DNA from 2 places in the Rhodococcus sp. MTM3W5.2 genome. Region 2 is predicted to be linked to the other one. Evidence: riboswitches for the same ligand, from Rfam matches in the RefSeq annotation. Region 2 holds a riboswitch; the other holds the start of a gene.
What was found. Region 2 has a riboswitch for S-adenosylmethionine ahead of BTZ20_RS18970 (ABC transporter substrate-binding protein). Riboswitches for the same ligand answer to the same signal wherever they lie in the genome.
Positions count from the first base shown of each region.

Region 1: it holds a riboswitch for S-adenosylmethionine, as region 2 does, so the genes downstream of both, BTZ20_RS23525 (aminotransferase class V-fold PLP-dependent enzyme) here and BTZ20_RS18970 (ABC transporter substrate-binding protein) in region 2, are expected to answer to the same signal.

Region 1 is NZ_CP019572.1:5,154,174-5,161,736, reverse strand. Features, by position in the region: gene BTZ20_RS23540 (oxidoreductase) at 1-898, opposite strand, end outside; gene BTZ20_RS23535 (Glu/Leu/Phe/Val dehydrogenase family protein) at 975-2,048, opposite strand; gene BTZ20_RS23530 (hypothetical protein) at 2,344-2,625, shown strand; SAM riboswitch class IV at 2,760-2,875, shown strand; gene BTZ20_RS23525 (aminotransferase class V-fold PLP-dependent enzyme) at 2,921-4,207, shown strand; gene BTZ20_RS30000 (putative leader peptide) at 4,217-4,309, shown strand; gene BTZ20_RS23520 (LLM class flavin-dependent oxidoreductase) at 4,356-4,991, shown strand; gene BTZ20_RS23515 (winged helix-turn-helix domain-containing protein) at 5,056-5,592, opposite strand; gene dszD (NADH:FMN oxidoreductase DszD) at 5,714-6,265, opposite strand; gene BTZ20_RS29995 (putative leader peptide) at 6,330-6,389, opposite strand; gene BTZ20_RS23505 (YbaK/EbsC family protein) at 6,443-6,916, opposite strand; gene BTZ20_RS23500 (ABC transporter permease) at 6,978-7,563, opposite strand, start outside.
Region 2 is NZ_CP019572.1:4,216,846-4,224,408, reverse strand. Features, by position in the region: gene BTZ20_RS18995 (hypothetical protein) at 1-111, shown strand, start outside; partial or broken gene BTZ20_RS18990 (NADP-dependent malic enzyme) at 445-1,639, shown strand; gene BTZ20_RS18985 (ABC transporter permease) at 1,729-2,412, opposite strand; gene BTZ20_RS18980 (ABC transporter permease) at 2,409-3,101, opposite strand; gene BTZ20_RS18975 (ABC transporter ATP-binding protein) at 3,101-4,249, opposite strand; gene BTZ20_RS18970 (ABC transporter substrate-binding protein) at 4,260-5,219, opposite strand; SAM riboswitch class I at 5,226-5,316, opposite strand; gene BTZ20_RS18965 (glycine betaine ABC transporter substrate-binding protein) at 5,407-5,985, shown strand; gene BTZ20_RS18960 (alpha/beta hydrolase) at 6,065-6,964, opposite strand; gene BTZ20_RS18955 (SDR family NAD(P)-dependent oxidoreductase) at 6,972-7,563, opposite strand, start outside.

The sequences.
Region 1 (7,563 bases), 940 kb from region 2:
CCTCCGGGCCCAGGTAGTCGCCGTTCTCGACATCGGGCATCGTCGCGCCGTAGAGCTGGCTCAGCGCGCCGTCGGCCTCGCTGTTGACGACGATCCGCATGCCCAGCCGGGTGAGCGACGCGAGTCCGGGGATCGGCGGCAGCATCGAGTCGAAGAGGTTGGTCGCGGCCACACCGGGGTGCGCGCCGATCGAGATCAGCGGGCTGCCCGCGGCGGCCGCCCGCCGGGCGAGCTCGGCGCTGAAGATCAGGTTCGCGAGCTTGGACTGCCGGTACGCGGCCATACGCTCGTACGGGCGTCGTTCGAAGTTCGGGTCCTCGAGGTCGATGGTCCCGCCGTAATGCGCGATGCTCGCCAGGGTGACCACCCGCGGTGCCTCCGCCCGCAGGAGCAGCGGCAGCATCGCGTCGGTCAGCGCGAAATGGCCGAGATGGTTGGTGCCGAACTGGGTCTCGAAACCGTCGGCCGTCGTGCCCTGCGGGATCGCCATCACCCCGGCGTTGTTGACGAGCACATCGACGGACCCCACCGCCGCCGCGGTCTCCTCGGCCGCCGCCCGGACCGAGGCCAGGTCCGCCAGGTCGAGCCGGACCAGCACGTGTTCGGCCGTCGATCCGGCGGCGCGACCCGCCGCCCGGACCGATTCCAGCGCGCTCGCGGCGCGCTCGAGGTCGCGGCAGGCCAATACCACCCCGGCTCCCGCTCCCGCGAGCGCGGTCACGGCCTGCAGCCCGAGGCCGTTGTTGGCGCCGGTGACCATGATCGTCCGGCCGCGCTGGTCGGGCAGGTCCGCGACCCCGAACCGCGGCTTCACGAGCGGCGGCCGGGCCGCGCGCCCGGCGTCGATGACCGGGCCGGGGTCCTGTCGGTGGGATGCGGGCGGCTCGGATTCGGGCATGGCTTCTCCAGACGTTGCGGCGCGGTCCTCGTGCCCGACCCTACGGCCGCCCGCGCCACCACGCCCGGAGATGCGCTCAGCCGCGACCGAGTCGCTCGTCCGCGGCCGCGTGTGCGGCGGCCAGCGGGGTGATGCCCGCGCGCTCTGCCCGGTCGAACAGCTCGCCGAGGGTGCTGCCGATGAGGTTCACCCGGGCCAGGACCTCGTCGTAGCCCCGGTTCTCGCCGTCGGCCAGGATCGCGAACAGGGCGCCGCCCGCATTGGCGACGAAGTCGGGTGCCCACAGGATCCCCCTTGCGGCCAGGCGATCCGCGCCGTCCGGTCGTGCGAGCTGATTGTTCGCCGGACCCACGACAGCGCGGCAGTCGAGGCCGTCGATCACCTCGTCGGTGAGCACGCCGCCGACACCGGCAGGGACGAAGAGGTCCGCGGGCACGGCGGGGGCGTCCTCGGGCCGGACCCAGCGGGCGCCGAGCTCCTCGGCCAGCGCCTGCTTGCCGAGGTCGATGTCGCTGACGGTGAGAACGGCGCCCTCCGCGGCGAGCGTGCGTGCCAGCCGGGAGCCGACCTGCCCGAGCCCGCTGATCGTGACCCTCATGCCCGCAAGGCCGGAGCCGGGGAAGGCGCGATCGACCGTCGCGCGCAGGGCCGAGTAGACGCCGACCGCGGTGGGCTCGGCCGGTTCGCCGATCCCGCCCGCGGCGGTGGGCAGGCCGAAGACGTGCGCGGTCCGTTCCCGGACGATCTGCATGTCGGCCGCGCTGGTGCCGACATCCTCGGCGGTCCGGTAGCTGCCGCCGAGTCCGTCGACGATGTCGGCCAGGTCGAGCATGGCCGCGCGGCGCCGGTCCCCGTCGAGGACCTCGCCCGGCGCCAGGGCGATCACGGACTTGCCGCCGCCGGTGTCCAGGCCCGCGACCGCACACTTGAGGGTCATCGCGGCGGACAACCGGAGCGCGTCCTGCATGCCGTCCTGCCAGTCCGGGTACTGCCACACCCGGCAGCCGCCGAGCGCGGGTCCCAGCCGGGTGGAGTGCACGGCGACGGTGATCGGGAGGCCCGAGCGCGCACCGGCCTCGAGGGCGACGTGTTCGTGGTCGAAACCGCCGTGCGGGGTGCGGGTGACGGGTCGGGCTTCCAGGGTGGTCATCGTTGACGTCCTTCCGATAGCTGGGCTGGGTGGCGCTCAGTGCAGTGTCGAGGTGTGCTGTGTGTCGCCACTACAGTCGATATGGCTGGCAGAACAGTCAATAGTGAGATTTCTGGCTGATCACTGCGATCAGTAGGCGGTGGTGACTCGGGTCACTGGTGTGACGTAGCGCTCAGTTGTCCACCGATCGGCGGACCCGAGGTTCCACCGGCGGACCCGCCGATCGGCGGACAGACACGAGCGGCGCCCCCGACGAGAGTTGATTGCGTACCCGAACCCCAGGAAAGGGAATCGCATGACGACAACACAGGCGCCGCCGCAGCTCCGGCGGGTTCTGTTCATCGGAACCCCGGCGGCCTTCGTCGAGACCGAGCGGTGGGTCGCGGCGCACGGTCTGGAGTCCACGCGGACGCTCGGCGACGACCTGCTCGTCGCGATCGCCACCGAGGACGTGCTCGACGGGATCTGCTCGGCCGCCGACGCGGCGGCGGTGCAGCACGTGCGCGCGCTGGGGGTGCCGTGCATTGGGGTGGCTCCCACCGTGCCGGTGCTGTCCCTCGCGGCCTATTTGATCTGACCCAAAGGGGCTGCACACCAAGGTATTCCATTCGAAACAGAAGAAGCCATCGGGCGTCAGGGGCCGGCTCGCGGATCACGCGAGCCGGTCCTTGCTGTTGACAAGCCGCAGCCCGGGCTGCCATCCTCGCCGTAGGTCATGAGTGCCAGCAGATAGCCCCGGCTTGCTGGCCGGCAACCCTCCACCGCGGTGGGGTGCCCCGGGTGACGACCTGGCTGCGGTCCAACACCGGACCCGGCAAGCGCGGGCTCGTTGTCTTCCACAAGCACACGGGTCCCTGACCGAGGGATGTCTGATGACTGCTGTTCTCACCGCCACCGCCACCGCCACTGCCACCGCCGTTCGCTTCGCCGAGCGCTGCACCGACCGGCCGTTCGCCGAGGTCTCCGGGGCCGACCTGGCCGTCCCGCTGTCCGGAGGCGGGACCTGCACCTACGCGAACTTCGACTACGCGGCCAGCGCGCCTGCGTTGGCTCAGGTCACCGCGCGGGTGCAGGAGCTGTTGCCCTACTACGCCAGCGTGCACCGGGGTGCCGGGTACGCCTCGCAGGTGTCCACCGCCAGCTATGAGGGAGCCCGCGACGTGGTCGCCGGTTTCGTCGGGGCCCGGTCGGACGACGTGGTGGTGTTCACCAGGAACACCACCGACTCGCTGAACCTGCTCGCCGGCTGTGTGCCCGGTGAGACCGTCGTCCTCGACATCGAGCACCATGCAAATCTGTTGCCCTGGAAGAAGAACGGAGCGCGGGTCGTCCGGTCCGCGGACACCGTAGCCGAGACGGTGGAGCGGATCGTCGCCGAACTGTGCAGCAAGCCTGCCGCGCTGCTCGCCGTCACCGGCGCCTCCAATGTCACCGGCGAGGTACTGCCGATCGCCCGGCTCGCCGAGGTCGCGCACGCCTGCGGGGCGCGGATCCTCGTCGACGGCGCCCAGTTGCTGCCGCACCGGCGGGTGGACATCGCCTCGCTCGGCGTCGACTACCTGGCCTTCTCGGGGCACAAGCTGTACGCGCCGTTCGGGGCGGGCGCACTCATCGGCAGGCGGGACTGGCTGGACGCCGCCGAGCCGTACCTGGTCGGCGGCGGCGCCACCCGCGACGTCTCGGCGGAGGGTGTCGACTGGGCGCAGGCCCCGCAGCGGCACGAGGCGGGCACCCCCAACGTGCTCGGCGTCGCGGCGCTCGCGGCGGCCTGCACGGCGTTGGCCGGACTCGACGCGGAGGCGTCCGAGCTGCACGAGCGTGCCCTGTGCGCTCGGCTCGTCGACGGGCTGCGCGGCATCGACGGCGTCGAGCTGCTCCGGATCTGGTCCGACTCGCCGGATTCGGTCGGCATAGTCACCTTTGCCGTCGACGGATTCGCGCCCCGCGAGGTGGCGAGCTACCTCTCGGACCGGCACGGCATCGGGGTGCGCGACGGCCGGTTCTGCGCGCACCCGCTGCTGGCCCGGCTCGGCAGGCCGGACGGTGCGGTCCGGGCGAGCCTCGGCCTTGGCAGCCACGCCGCCGACGTGGACCGGCTGGTCGCGGCGCTGCGGGAACTGGTGGACGGCCGCCGCCCCGCCACGGGCCTCGCCGGGTAAACTCGCGCCATGGCACCCCTGACGACCGTGGCGACTGACGCCCGGTGGTGCCGTCGGCATGTGGATCTCTGCCGTACCGCGTCGGGCATGTGTCTGGGCTGAGCTCGCCCCCAGCTCACCAGCTCGCACGCATCTCTCGAGGAGACCCATGTCCATCGATTCGTCTTTCCGTACCCGGCCGCTGCATGTCGCGGTCGAATTGTCCGGCGCCGGTCACCACCCGGCGTCCGCGGCGCACACCGACTTCCGGATCCCGCTCGGGCTCACCGACTACTGGGTGGACCTGACCGCACCCGCGGACCCCGACGCGCAGCTCGACCTGGCCGCGGTTCCCGGCACCGTCGTCCGCATCCGAGCGCACGACCTCCGCGGTGCACAGCAACAGCGTGACAGGATCCGGGCAGACGCCGCGGCCGATGGCCGGGACCCGGACTCGGTCACGGTGCTGCTCGACGTCGAGGTGCTCCTCGGCGATGATTCGCGTTCCGCGCGAAGAGAACTGGCTCTGCTCGACGGTGGGCTCCTGGATGTGCGGGTGCCCGACTCGATCTCCTACGTCGGGACGGCATCCGGTCTGGCCGGGCTCATCGCCGACATCCGCGCGGCGGGCGTCGCCGACGGGGTGACCCTGCTGCCGCTGGTCCTGCCCCGCGTGCTGGACCGCGTGGTGGACGACGTGCTGCCACTGCTGCACGAGCGCGGCGTCACCCGCCCGTCGGCGGCGCTCGGCGAGGTGCTCGGGCAGTTCGGGTTGACCTCCGGCAGAAGCATTCTCGCGTCATAGCGGGCATCCGACGGCGGGAGCCATCGTCCGGTCACGCCGGTCGATGGCTCCCGCCGTTTGCCGGTCAGGCCGCCGCGGTTTCCGTGATGATGCGGACCCGGGGGTCGGGATCGAAGCGGTAGCCGGTGCCGCGGACGGTGGACACCAGCCAGCCGTAACGCCCGAGCTTCATCCGGACCCGGGAGACGTGGACGTCCACGCTGCGACCCGCCCGCTCGCGCTCGCCGAGGGTGCCGCTCAGCTCGAGCAGCCGACGCCTGGAGACCACCACCCGCGGCCGCCGGGCCAGGTGGGAGAGGATCTCGAACTCGGTGTGGCTCAACGAGACCGGCTCGCCGCGGGTGAACACCTGCCGGGCCGGGAGATCGATGACCAGCGGAGCGTCGATGGCCGTCGGCTTCGGGAGAGCGGCGGCAGGCGCAGGCGCGGTGTCCATCCGGGCCCGGGTGCTGACGCCGGGGAGGAGCTCCTGCGCGGTCGCGCGGAGTGCGTTTGCGAGGGCGACCAGCTGCTGCCGGTCGGTGGATCCGGTGTTGCTGAACTGCAGGGTGAGGATCAGGTCGGGATTCGAATCCCGCTGTCCCAGTGCGGAATCAACCATGGGTAACTCCCAGTTTTGAGTGTGTTGGTGTGCGCCGGTCGTGGTCAACGACAGCTGCGACACTCACTCCGAACGGGGGAGGTGACGGTGGGGGTGGGCATGGTGATGTTCGCCGCCGGGATCATTCGCCGAGCGGGGTCGGGCGGAAGTACCGGCCGTCGTGGTACAGCAGGGGAGCCGCTGCTGCCTCCGCGTCGTCCTCGTCGTGCACGCGCGTGACCAGCCCGATCACCAGCGTGTGGTCGCCGATCGGGATGAGCTGGTGGACGGTGGTGCGCAACCAGATCGGGGTGCCGTGCAGCACCGGCTCGCCGGTTTCGAGGCGCTTCCACAACGATTCGTCCGCGAAGCGCTGGTCGGCGCTGCGCGAGAACCGCTGGGCGAGATGCTGCTGGTGTTCGCCGAGCAGGTGGATCACCAGCGAGTCCGCTGCGTGCAGCGCCTTGATGCTCGAGGAGTTGTGCGCGATGTTGAACGAGACCAGCGGCGGGTCCAGCGAGATCGACGCGAAGGAGGTGGCGGTGAAGCCGACCGGGCCAGCCCCGGCGTCGAGCGTGACGATGGTGACGCCCGCCGGGTAACGGCGCATCGCCGCCCGGTACTGGTCGGCGGTGATGCCGATCGGGTCCTCGGGGGTGGCCGCGTTGGGCAGGTTCTCGAGTGGCTGTGACAACGGATTCTCCGGATCTTCGGCTGCGTGAGAAGCACGCACTACGGGTGCGTGCCGACGAGTCGGATCAGCGCGGACACCGGCTCGCGGAGGTGCGGCACAGGTCGACGTGTCGTCGGCTCCACACTCCGTCAGTCACTTCGCCTCCAGGGATCTGTTTCGCCCACTATAAGACCCGGGTCAGTCGACGTCGATGGCCAGCCCGGCCGTGATGCGGAGCAGCTCGGAGAAGGTGGTGCGGAACACGGTCGCGGGATGGCCGGCAGCCGCCCACAGTTCGGGGTATTGCGCGAGCGCCGCGTCCACGTACGTGGGCAGGTTCGTCGGGTGCCCCACCGGGGCGACGCCGCCGATCGGCTGGCCCGTCACCTCCCGGACCGTGTCGGCGGGTGCCCGGGTCAAGGTGCCCTCGAGTCTCTTGCCGGTGTGCTCGATGTCGACCCTGTGGGCGCCGGAGACCAGCAGCAGGATCGGGTCGTCGTCGAGCAGGAACACCAGTGACTTCGTGATCGCGCCGACATCGACCCCCAGCGCGGCGGCGGCCGCCTCCGCGGTGTGGGTCGACTCGTCCTGGGTGACCACCACGCCGTGATGGCCACGGGAGATCAGGACGCGCGCGACGTGGGCGGCGTTCGGGTGCAGGAGCCTGGCCATGCCCCACAGTAGGACCGGCGCGGCGGCCGCGCACGGCATCCGGGCCGACGTGTCGCGGCCCTCACGCCGTTGCGGCCGCGCGCCCGGTGTTCCTGGCGGCGAAGCCGAGCATCAGCGCGACCCCGACCACGGTGTAGATGGCGAGCGTGACGATCGGCTGACCGACTCCGGTGCCCTGGAAGTACACGATCGACCGCACGCCCTCGGTGCCTGCCCCTGGGGTGATCCAGCGCCCGATGGCGGCGTAGAAGCCCGGCAGCACGTTGGACCCGAAAGCGCCTCCTGCGCTCGGATTCCCGAGCACGACGAAGATCAGGATCGCCAGCGGCACCGCCAGGATCCCGACGGCCGCCCGCAGCCCCATGGTGAAGATGCCCGTCGCGAAGACCACGCCTGCACCCAGCAGTGAGAGCGGCAGCAGGTGGCCGGTGAAGGTGCCGAGCAGGTGCGTGGTGATGAGCGCGCCGAGGAATCCCGAGACGGCGGCGTACCCGGCCATGATCGCGATGTGTTTGCCCGCCTCCCGCAGGGTGCTCGGCGCGCCGATGAGCAGTCCGATGGCGGCGGCGAGCAGGTAGCCGCCCACCACCCAGCCGAGCGAGAGGTAGAAGCCGGACAGGCCGCGGTTGTCGTGCACCGCGACCGGC
Region 2 (7,563 bases):
TTGCTGGCGCAGCGGGTGGCCGATCACCGGCGGGGTGTCACGGCCGTCTTCGGCTCGGTGGGCGTGTTCTTGGTCACAGGCCTCCTGCTGTGGACCCAGTGGTGGCGTTAGCTCACCAAAAAGCTACTCACCGGTGAGATTTGCGTGCGGTGAGGCCGCGGTGGCACACTTGTTGCACTTCGCGCCGGTGCTACCCCCGGTAACGGAGCGAGAGTCGGATTCACCAGCGGCAGATTTCGCGCCCGGGCTCACCCCGCCTGGCGCCTTCGCGCTTCCGAGTTGAGTGCAGCGGCCCGTAGACCAATCGGGAATTGATCGTGCACCCTCGGTTAGCCTCACCCCCATCTCGACCAAAAACCTGCGGCTGCGTCGATTTCCACCTCGGCGCTGCTACTTCCCAGTAACCCGCCCCCGAGTGGGAGCGGCATGAGTAGGAGTGCAATCGTGTCTCTTGTGTCTGAAGCAACCACACCGAAAAAGGTTGAGCTGACCGACGAAGAGATCTTCGCGGGCCACGTCGGCGGCAAGCTCTCTGTCGAGACGACCGCCCCCTCGATTCTCAGCGCGCCCTGTCGATCGCATACACGCCCGGTGTGGCACAGGTCAGCCGCGCGATCGCGGCCGACGAGACGCTCGCGGACCGCTACACGTGGACCAGCCGTCTCGTCGTCGTCGTGAGTGACGGCACCGCGGTGCTCGGACTCGGCGACATCGGACCGCGCGCCTCGCTGCCGGTGATGGAGGGTAAGTCCGCGCTGTTCAAGCAGTTCGCCGGTCTGAACTCGATCCCGCTTGTGCTCGACACCAAGGACCCCGACGAGATCGTCGAGACCCTCATCCGGCTGCGCCCGAGCTTCGGTGCCGTCAACCTCGAGGACATCTCGGCCCCGCGCTGTTTCGAGATCGAGAAGCGGGTCATCGAGGCCCTCGACTGCCCCGTCATGCACGACGACCAGCACGGCACCGCCATCGTCGCGCTCGCCGCGCTCAAGGGCGCGGTCAAGGTCCAGGACCGTGACATCACGGCGCTGCGCGTGGTGATCTCCGGTGCCGGTGCGGCAGGCGTCGCCTGCGCGAACATCCTGCTCGCGGCCGGCATCGCCGACGTCACCGTCCTCGACTCCAAGGGCATCGTGTCCAGCGACCGTGCCGACCTGAACGAGATCAAGGCGGACCTCGCCGCTCGCACCAACCCGGCCGGACGCACTGGCGGCATCGTCGAGGCGCTCGACGGCGCCGACGTGTTCCTCGGCGTGTCCGCGGGCACCGTGCCGGAGGAGATCATCGCGACGATGGCCCCGAGGCGATCATCTTCGCGATGTCCAACCCGGACCCGGAGATCCACCCGGACATCGCACGCAAGCACGCCGCGATCGTCGCGACCGGCCGCAGCGACTTCCCGAACCAGATCAACAATGTGCTCGCCTTCCCCGGTGTGTTCAAGGGTGCGCTCGACGCAGGCGCCCGCCGCATCACCGAGGGCATGAAGCTCGCCGCGGCGGAGGCGATCCTGTCCGTCGTCGCCGACGAGCTGGCCGTCGACAAGATCGTGCCGAGCCCGCTCGATCCGCGGGTGGCCCCCGCGGTCGCCGAGGCCGTCGCGGCCGCGGCCAAGGCCGAGGGCGTCGCCCAGGCCTGAGCCTCCAGTTCTGCGTAGAAGGGCCCCGTCGAGCGGTTGACACCGCACGACGGGGCCCTTCGCGTTGTCCGGTCTTTTTCCGGGCGGGCTCAGGTCAGCGTCGGCGTGCGGCGCAGTCGGCCCGTGCCCGGCACCGAGGCCCACACCGCGACCGCGAGGATGCCGTCGAGGATCAGGGCCAGCGCCGCGACGAGGATCGCGCCCACCAGGATGCGGGCATAGTCACCGAGCGCCAGGCCGTCGAACATGTACCGCCCCAGTCCGCCCAGGTTGACGTAGGCGGCGACCGTGGCGGTGGCGATGACCTGCAGCGTCGCGTTGCGCAGCCCGCCGACGATCAGCGGCAGCGCGTTGGGGACCTCCACCCGGCCGAGTACCTGTGCCCTGGTCATCCCCATCGATCGCGCGGCGTCGACCACGACCGCGTCGACGTTCGCGACGCCTGCGTAGGTGCCTGCCAGGATCGGCGGGATACCGAGCAGGACCAGCGCGATGATCGGCGGGATCAGGCCGAGCCCGAGGAGCAGCACCAGGAACGTCAGGATGCCGAGGGTCGGCAGTGAGCGGAGCGAATTGACCAGCCCGACCAGGATCGCATCGCCCCTGCGGAAGTGCCCGATGAGCAGTCCCAACGGGATCGCGATGGCCGCGGAGATGGCGACCGCGAGCAGGCTGTACCAGAGGTGTTCGACGATCCGGGCGCCGATGCCGGTGGGGCCGGACCAGTTCGACGGGTCGGCGATGAAGTCGAAGGCGGATCCGAACAGGTTCATGCGGGGCCCTCCGTCGCGCGGAGGAGCGCCGCCGGTCCGTCCGCCCTGCGGCTACGGGCGGTCCTGGTCCACGGGGTGAGCAGGCGGCCCGCAAGATAGAGCAGGCCGTCGATCACCAACGCCAGGAAGACGATCGCGATGATCCCCGCCAGGATCTGGTCCGGGTAGTCGCGCTGGTAGCCCTTGGTGAACAGCTCACCGAGTCCGCCGATGCCGATCAGCGAGCCGACCGACACCAGCGAGATGTTGGTGACGGCGACGACCCGGATGCTGGAGATCAGCACCGGGAGGGCAAGCGGCAGTTCGACGGTCAGCGCGCGGCGAAGCGGGGTGAAGCCCATCGCGGTGGCCGAGTCGATCACCGATTCGGGCACCGAGTCGAGGGCCTCGGGCACGGCGCGCACCAGCAGTGCGGTCGAGTAGATCGCCAGCGCGATCACCACGTTCATCTCGTCGAGGATGTTCAGCCCGAGCAGGGGCGGGATGGTGACGAACAGCGCGAGCGAGGGGATCGTGAACGCGAGCGAGGCGAGCGTCATGGTGGTCTTGCGCAGCCACGGGATATTTCGGATGGCGACGCCGGCGGGCACCGCGATCAGCAGCCCGATCAGCAGCGGCAGCAGCGCCAGGTAGAGGTGCGTCTTCGCGAGGTCGACAACCTGCGAGAAGTTGTCGATCAACCAGCGCATCAGCCGGCCGTCTCGCCGTTGAAGAAGTGCCGGTTCCTGGCCCGGTCCTCGGCCTGTCGCTGATCCGCGAGTTTGCGGATCACCTCGGATCCGTTGACCCCGCCCACCACCGAGCCGGAATGGTCCACCACGACCCCGATTCCGGACGGCGACGAGATCGCGGCGTCCAGTGCCTGCCGTAGGTCCCCGCCCCGCGTGAACAGCGAACCGCCCGCGGACGTGCTCTCGGCCAGTGTGTTGCCTGCCCGGATGCCCTCGACGCCGGTGACGTCGATCCAGCCGCGCGGCGCCGCGCCGTCCTCGGTGACCACGAGCACCCACTCGCCCTGGCCGAGGCGAAGCGCGGCGAGTTCGGATTCGACGGCGGTGCGGATCTCGTGCACCGGCACCTCGTCGGCGGGCCGGAACGACAGCCCGCGGTACCCGCGATCGCGTCCCACGAAGTCGGCGACGAAATCCGTTGCGGGGGAGGCGAGCACGGTCTGCGGATCGGCGTACTGCTGAAGCCTGCCGTGCGGGCCGAACACCGCGACGCGGTCGCCGAGCCGGACCGCCTCGTCGATGTCGTGGGTGACGAACACGATGGTCTTGCGCAGCTGCGCCTGCAGGCGCTGCATCTCGGCCTGTAGGTCCTCGCGGACCACCGGATCGACCGCGCTGAAAGGCTCGTCCATCAGCAGGATCGGTGGGTCGGCCGCCAGGGCCCTTGCGACGCCGACGCGCTGCTGCTGGCCGCCGGAGAGCTGGGACGGGTAGCGGGTGGCAAGCGCGGGGTCGAGCCCGACCCGCTCGAGCACCTCGAGCGCGGCCTTGCGGGCCGCGCGTCGCGAATCGCCGCGCAGCACAGGCACGGTGGCCACGTTGTCGACCACGGTCCGGTGCGGCAGCAGGCCCGCGCTCTGGATCACGTAGCCGATGCCGAGGCGGAGCTTGACCGCGTCCGTGCGGGTGACGTCCTGGCCGTTCACGATCACCTTGCCGGAGGTGGGGGTGATCATCCGGTTGATCATCCGCATGGACGTGGTCTTGCCGCAGCCCGACGGTCCGACGAACACGGTGAAGGACTCGGGCTCGATGACCAGGTCGAGGTTGTCGACCGCGGTGGTGCCGTCCGGGTAGCGCTTGGTGACCGACTCGAAGGAGATCAAGGCCGGCCGCCTACGACACCGGCTTGTCGAGCCCCTGTGCCGACACCCATTCGGTGGCGGCGGCGTCCGGTTCGGTCTTCGAGTCGCCGGACACCGAGGTGTTCAGGGCGATGAGCTCGTCGGTGGTCAGCTTGGCCGACACCGCATTCAGGACCGCCGCCAGCTTCTCGGACTGCTTGTTCGCGCGCAGGACCGGCACCACGTTCTGCGCCGGGAAGTTGTTCTTCGGGTCCTCGAGGACCACGAAGTTGTTCTTGGCGATGGCAGGCGAGGTGGTGAAGATGTTCGCCGCGGTGACCTGGCCGGAGGAGAGGGCGGCCACCGTGGCCGGTCCGCCGCCGTCCGCGATCGGCACGAAGTTCTGCGGGCTGATGACGAGGCCGTAGTCGGCCTCGAGTCCGGGCAGCCCTCCCGCGCGCTCCTGGAACTCGGCTGGGGCGCCGAACTTCACCTCGGCGGAGTGCGGCGCCAGGTCCGCGATCGAGGTCAGCTGCCACTTGTCGGCGGTCTCGCGGGTGACCACCACCGCGTCCTTGTCCTCGCCGGGTGCGGGCGTGGTGATCGCCAGGTCGGGGCCGAGCGCCTCGGGCAGGGCCGCGTCCACCTCGGCGGCGCTGGTCGCGGTGGTGTCCTTGTCGAGGTACTGCAGCAGATTGCCGGTGTAGTCCGGGATCACGTCGATGGACCCGTCCTTGACCGCGGGGATGTAGGTCTCGCGGCTGCCGATGTTGAGCTTCGTCTGCACGTCGAAGCCATTGGCACGCAGGGCCTCCGCGTAGATGTTCGCCACGGTCTCGGACTCGGGGAAGTTTGCCGACCCCACGATGATCGCGTTCGGGTCCGAGCTCGTGCCACCGCCGCTGCTGAGCGGGTCGGAGTCGCCGCCGCATCCGGTGAGGGCAAGGGAGGTGACCGCCGCGGCGACGGCAAACGGGAGCAGGCGTGCGGAGCGGAGAGCTGAGAACCTCATGGCGTCCTTCCATCGGTTCCGGCGGTAGCACCCGTCCCCTTCGGACTGGTTGCTGCGGCGTCAACAAGCCGGATCTCTCGGCCGCTCGAGATGGTGCTGGCCACCGAGTGTAACGATAGGGAGGACATTCGCTGGGTGAGGAGAGGGAGCGTGGCGCGCCATGACGGCTCGGTGGAGGAAGGCCGCGATGACAGCGATGTCCGCGGCCGTGGTGTGCGCGCTCGCCGGATGCACGGTGGACAATTCCCGGCTCGACGAGACACAGGCACCGGCAGCGATCACCGTCGGATCCGGGGAGAGCGCGGAGTCACAGGTCGTCGCGGAGATCTATGCGGGGATCCTGCGTGGCACCGGATCCCCGGTCGAGGTGGGTTCCCCGGAGACCAGGGCGGAGTACGTGGAGGGACTCGGGGCGGCGGACATCACGGTGGTGCCGGACTTCACCGGGCAGCTGCTGCACTACTTCCAGCCGGATTCGGCGCTCACCGATCCGGACGAGGTGTTCGAGGAGCTGAACAGGTCTCTGCCGGAGGGGCTCTCGGTGTCCGACTACAGCGAGGCAGAGTTGGAGACCGAGGAATCTGCGCCGGCCGAGAACGTCGTGCCCCTGATTCGCAGCGGGGTGCTCACCGAGGATCAGGTCAAGGCGCTCAACGTCGTTGCGGGCGAGCTGACCTCGGCCGACCTGGCGTCGATGGCGGAGCGGGTCCGCGTCGGCGAGCTCACCTCGGCGCAGGCCGCGGACGAATGGCGCGCGGCTCGCTGAGCGCGGTGACGCACGAACGGGCGGTTACCGGGTTCGCCTCTCGGCGATCCTCCCGGTAACCACCCGTTCGATGCGTGAGCTAGACCTCGGTGCGTTCGAGCGCCTCGCGCAGGAAGCCGCCGAGCTCGCGCACGGCGTCGTTTGCCTCCCGCAGGATCGACGCCTGCAGGTGCGCGACGTGCCACAGGTTCGGGTACTCGGTGAACCGAACCGTGACGTCGGCGGCGCGCATCTTCTGCACCAGTTCCGTCACCTGTGGGTACAGCACCTCGGAGGTGCCGACGTGCACGATGGTCGGCGGTAGCCCGGCCATGTCGGCGTGCAGCGGCGCGAAGCCCGGGTCGGCCGGGTCTCCGCCGCCGAGGTACGCCTCGGCGGCGACGAACGACCACGCCGTGTTGACCACGAGATCGCGATCCTTCGGGGCGTCCCTGGCGCCGGGGTCCACCCATGGCGCGATCAGCCCGAGCGCAGCCGGGCGCACGTCGTGCGCGTCGATCAGGCGGCGCGTGGTGGCAAGCGACAGTCCGCCGCCCGCCGAATCCCCCGCGATGGCAACCTGATCGGCGGAGTACCCGTGCTCGACCAACAGCTCGAGGTACGCGTCGACCGCGTCCTCCAGTCCGGCCGGGTACGGATCCTCCGGAGCGAGGCGGTAGTCGAGCAGGTACACCGCGGCCTCGGACTCGCGTGCCAGGTACGCGGCCAGCGACCGGTGGGTGGCGAGCGATCCGAGGGTGTACCCGCCGCCGTGCAGGTACAGCACGGCGGTGCGGCGCTCGGTGGCCCCGACCGTGATGCGCTCGGCCCTGCGGCCTGCCAGGGTCAGCTCGCGCACGACGGTGTCGCGGGGGAGCCGCTGCAATGGGGAACCGGCGTCGAGCAGGGCACGCGCCGCGGGTACCGGCATCTTCGCGTGCAGGGCCACCCGGTAGAAGGCGCCGAGGTTCGCCGCGACCAGCGGTCGGGGGAGGAACACCACTGGGCTACTTCCCCTTCGGCATCACGCGGCCGGCGATCTCGGCGACAACGCGTTGGTAGCTCGAGCCGACCAGGCGTACCCAGGCGTCGAGGAACTTGGCGTCGGCGCCGATCAGCACCCGCGCCTTGCCCTTCTGCACGCCGTTCACGATGACCTTCGCGGCCTGCTCAGGCGTGGTGCGCGCCAGCTTCTTGTCGAAGAACTCGGAGAAGGCCGCGAGGTCCTCCCCTGGCCCCGCGGTCGCGTTGCGGGCGATGGCGGTCTTGATGCCGCCGGGGTGCACACAGGTCACCTTGACCGGGTGCTTGGCGATCAGCATCTCCTGCCGCAGCGACTCGGTGAAGCCCCGGACCGCGAACTTCGCGGAGTTGTATGCGGACTGACCGGGCATCGAGAGCAGCCCGAAGAGGCTCGAGACGTTCACCACGTGCCCGTCGCCGGATGCGACCAGGTGCGGCAGGAATGCCTTGGTGCCGTTGACGACTCCCCAGAAGTCCACGTCCATGATCTTCTCGATGTCCTTGAACTCGGACTTCTCGAACTCACCGTGGTACGCGATGCCTGCGTTGTTGTAGATCTGGTTGACCTTGCCGAAG